DNA from 2 places in the Promicromonospora sp. NPDC023805 genome. Region 2 is predicted to be linked to the other one. Evidence: predicted binding sites of a transcription regulator. Region 2 holds the regulator's gene; the other holds the start of a gene.

Region 1 (2,194 bases), on a different contig from region 2:
CCCCACCGTGAGCAGCACAGAAGGCAACACAGTGAGCAGCACCAGCACCGTCTCGCACGCCCTTGCCGACTCCGACGCGGGCCTCGGCACGCTGATCTCCGCCGTCGGGCACCTGACCGATGCGGACCTTGCCGCGCCGTCGACCCTTGAGGGCTGGACGCGCGGGCACGTGCTGTCCCATATCGCGGCGCTGGGCACTGCGCTGCGCGGTCAGGCGCAGGCCGCCGAAAACGGCGAGGTGGTCCCCGTCTACGCGAGCCAGGAGGCCCGCAACGCCGGGATCGAGGCAGGCTCGGGCCGCACGGTGGCCGAGCACCTGGCGGTCCTCGGCGCCCTGCGCGACGACCTGGCGAGCGCCTGGCCCGAGCCCGGGTCGCCGCTCTGGGCCGCCCCCAGCGGGTATCGCGGCGGACCCCTCTCGGGCTGCGTGCTCGCCTGGTGGCGCGAGGTGCGGATCCACTCGGTGGACGCCCTGACGGGCACGTCGCAGGAGGTCGGGTACGAGACGTGGGACGACGCCCTGTGCGCCCACCTGCGCGAGTTCCTGGCGGTACGGCTGCCCGACGGCGTCGCCGTCGACGACATCGCCGGCGACCCGCGGGACGTCACGGCGTGGCTCGCCGGGCGCGTGCCGGCGACCCCCCTGCCGGGTGAGCTGCCCGAGCTGGGGCCGTGGCCGTCCGCGGTCCCTGCCCGCTGAGCGGGAGGTGCGGCGGCGAGCGCTGCGAGCGTGAGGGAGGTCACGGATCGCAGCACGTGATTCACGCCACAGCGCTCGTTCAACTTTTCACAAGCCCGCTATCGTTCTTCACGTGACTTCTTATCTCCAGACAGCCCCGCGTCCCTCTGAAGAGGTTGATGTCGCGCTGATCGGCGGAGGGATCATGAGCGCCACCCTCGGCGCGCTGCTCACGATCCTCGAGCCGACCTGGCGTATCGGAATCTACGAGCGCCTGGACGAGGTGGCGCTCGAGTCGTCGAACCCGTGGAACAACGCGGGTACCGGCCACGCCGCACTCTGCGAGCTGAACTACACGCCGGAGCGCAAGGACGGCTCCGTCGACATCTCCAAGGCGGTGAAGATCAACGAGCAGTTCCACACCTCCCGCGAGTTCTGGAACCACCTCCTGACCGCCGGCCTGATGGAGGGCACCGACTTCATCAACGTCACGCCCCACATGACGTTCGTGCGCGGCGCCGAGAACGTCGACTTCCTGCGCCGCCGCTACGAGGCGCTCAGCGTGCACCCGCTGTTCAGCGACATGGAGTTCAGCTCGGACCCCGAGGTCATCGGACAGTGGACGCCGCTGATGACCCAGGACCGCGACGCCGACGAGCCGATCGCGGCCACGCGCGCCGCGGAGGGGACCGACGTCGACTTCGGGTCGCTGACCAAGAAGCTCGTCGAGTTCGCCACGGCGCACAACACAGAGCTGCACCTGAACCACGAGGTCCGGGGCCTGAAGAAGCTGCGGGACGGGCGCTGGCGCCTGAACCTGCACGACCGTTCCTGGAACGCGGGCACCCGCCGTCGTACCGTCCGGGCGAAGTTCGTGTTCGTCGGCGCGGGCGGTGGCGCGCTGCCGCTGCTGCAGGCCTCCGGCATCAAGGAGGCGCGCGGTTACGGCGGCTTCCCGATCTCGGGCGAGTTCCTGCGCACGGACAACCCGGCCATCGTGTCCCAGCACCAGGCCAAGGTGTACGGCAAGGCCGACGTCGGCGCCCCGCCGATGTCCGTGCCCCACCTGGACACGCGCATCGTGGACGGCAAGAGCTACCTGATGTTCGGCCCGTACGCGGGGTTCAGCCCGAACTACCTGAAGAAGGGCAAGTACCTCGGCCTGATCACGTCGCTGCGCCTGCACAACATCGGCACGATGCTCGGCGTCGCCGCGAAGAACATGGACCTCACCGCCTACCTGGTCGGCCAGGTCGTCGCCGCTCCGGAGACCAAGTTCCACGAGCTGCAGCGCTTCATGCCGACCGCGCAGCCGGGCGACTGGGAGCAGATCACCGCCGGCCAGCGCGTCCAGGTGATGAAGTGGGTCAAGGGCAAGGGTGGCGTGCTGGAGTTCGGCACCGAGGTCGTCGCGGCCAAGGACGGCACCATCGCCGGCCTGCTCGGCGCGTCCCCGGGCGCCTCGACCGCCGTCGCCGCCATGACCGGGCTGCTCGAGCGCTGCTTCCCCGAGCG
Region 2 (2,194 bases):
TGGTACCCGTACCCCTTCCTCGACGTCACCGTGCTCGGCTACGGCGCCGCGCTGACCAACGCCACCCTCGTCGCCGTCGTCTTCCTGGTCCTGGCCTGGGGCGTGCGGTGGGCGGACACACGGCTGCCGGCCACGGACCGTTCGGCCCCGCGCGTGACGTAACCTCGGGTCGTGACAAGTCCTGCCGATGCCCGGGTAGTCCTGTACACACGCGAGGCGTGCCATCTGTGCGAAGACGCACGCGCCGTGGTGGTGCGGGTGTGCGAGGGCGCAGGAGCCCGATGGCGCGAGGTCGACATCGACAGCGCGCCCGCACTGCGGGAGAAGTACGGGGACTATGTCCCCGTGGTCGAGGTGGACGGGGTCCAGCAAGGTTTCTGGCGCGTGGACGGTGCGCGCCTGGCCCGCCTCCTGGCATGATCGTCCCGGCAGTGTGTGCGTACGCCCGCGACACAGTGGTCGCGGGGAGGGGAGCAGCACGTGGTCGAACTCAGTGACGGGACAGTTCCGGCAGCAACCGTAGGGAGGCTGCCGTACTACCTGCGCGCCCTGCGGGACCTCGCGGCCGAGGGGGTGTCCCTCACCTCGTCGACGGAGCTCGCCGAGCGTTCGGGCGTGAGCTCGGCGCAGCTGCGCAAGGACCTGTCCTACCTGGGTTCGTTCGGCACGCGCGGCGTCGGGTACGACGTCGAGTCGCTCGCCTCCTACATCACTGTCGCCCTGGGGCTCGAGACGGAGCACCGGCTGGCGATAGTCGGCATCGGTAACCTCGGGCACGCCCTCGCGAACTACTCCGGCTACACGACGCGTGGCTTCCAGGTGGTGGCGCTGCTCGACGCGTCGCCCGACGTCGTGGGCACCCGCGTGGCCGGCGTGACCGTGGAGCACGTCCGCGACGTCGCGCAGATCATCCAGCGCGAGCGGGTCAGCATGGTCGTGCTCGCGCTGCCGGGTCACGTGGCCCAGGACGTGGCCGACGCCGTCGTGGCCACGGGCGTCCGCGAGATCCTCAGCTTCGCGCCGGTCGCGCTCCAGGTGCCCGACGACGTGGTCGTGCGCTCGGTCGACGTCGGCGGCGAGCTGCAGATCCTGGCGTTCCACGCGGCGACGCGCGCTGCGGCACTCTGACTCTGCGCTGGTGACCGGCACGGGGCCGAAGTCGGCACTTTGCTGGGCGCCTGCGTCGAAGTCGGCAGTTGGTATCGAGATCGGTCCAGCGCTGGACCGATCTCGATGCAAAGTGCCGACCTGGCTGACGACGAGGTGGTGCTGGCGGCCGGTGACTCCATCAGCTATCCGTGCCGTGCCGTGCCGCACCGGATCCGGAACGCGGGCGTGCGGCCGGCCGTCGCGACGTGGTTGATAGTGCACCCCTGAGAGGTGCCGCGTGCTCGGAGATTAGGGTCGCCTCGTGAGATTCCTCGAACAGAACGACACGATCCTGGTCACCGACGGCGGCCTGGCGACCGAGCTGGAAGCACGCGGGAACGACCTGTCGGACGAGCTGTGGTCGGCGCGGCTGCTGGCCGACGCCCCCGACGAGATCAAGGCCGCGCACCTGGCGTTCTTCCGGGCCGGAGCCGTGATCGCGACGACGGCGAGCTACCAGGCGTCGTTCGACGGGTTCGAGGCGCGCGGGATCAGTGGGGACGACGCCGAGCGGCTGCTGCGGCGCAGCGTCGAGCTGGCCCGCGCCGCCCGCGACGAAGTGGCCGACGACGGACGCGAGCGCTGGGTGGCGGCGTCGGTGGGGCCCTACGGCGCGGCGCTCGCCGACGGATCGGAGTACCGGGGCCGGTACGGGCTGAGCGTCGCCGAGCTGGCGGCGTGGCACCGACGTCGTCTGGAAGTGCTGGCCGACGCCGGACCGGACGTGCTGGCGCTCGAGACGATCCCGGACCTGGACGAGGCGGAAGCGCTGATGACGGTGATCTCCGGGATCGGCATCCCCGTGTGGCTGACGTACAGCATCGACGGCAACCGCACGCGTGCCGGGCAGCCGCTGGCCGAGGCGTTCGCCATCGCCCGGGACGTCCCGGAGGTCGTGGCGGTGGGGGTCAACTGCTGTGCGCCGTCCGACGTGTCGGCGGCGGTCGTCACGGCAGGTGCCGTGACCGGGAAGCCGGTGATCGTCTACCCGAACAGCGGCGAGAGCTGGGATGCCGGGCGACGGGCCTGGGCGGGTTCGCCGGAG

Evidence for each region. Region 2 encodes Rex, which represses fermentation and respiration genes when NADH is low (regulators of the CRP and FNR family bind a similar motif). Its sites were predicted from a motif close to CTTGTGAANNNNTTCACAAG; they were not measured.
Region 1: mqo (malate dehydrogenase (quinone)) is a predicted target of Rex. The motif match lies at 775-794, and genes of this name have one in related genera.

The regions. Positions count from the first base shown of each region.
Region 1 covers NZ_JBFAAH010000005.1:64,010-66,203, reverse strand. The annotation lists gene AB0F70_RS07580 (maleylpyruvate isomerase family mycothiol-dependent enzyme) at 8-700, shown strand; gene mqo (malate dehydrogenase (quinone)) at 813-2,194, shown strand, end outside.
Region 2 covers NZ_JBFAAH010000053.1:7,655-9,848, forward strand. The annotation lists gene AB0F70_RS27215 (Pr6Pr family membrane protein) at 1-162, shown strand, start outside; gene AB0F70_RS27220 (glutaredoxin family protein) at 172-420, shown strand; gene AB0F70_RS27225 (redox-sensing transcriptional repressor Rex) at 481-1,128, shown strand; gene AB0F70_RS27230 (cupin domain-containing protein) at 1,234-1,377, shown strand; gene mmuM (homocysteine S-methyltransferase) at 1,412-2,194, shown strand, end outside.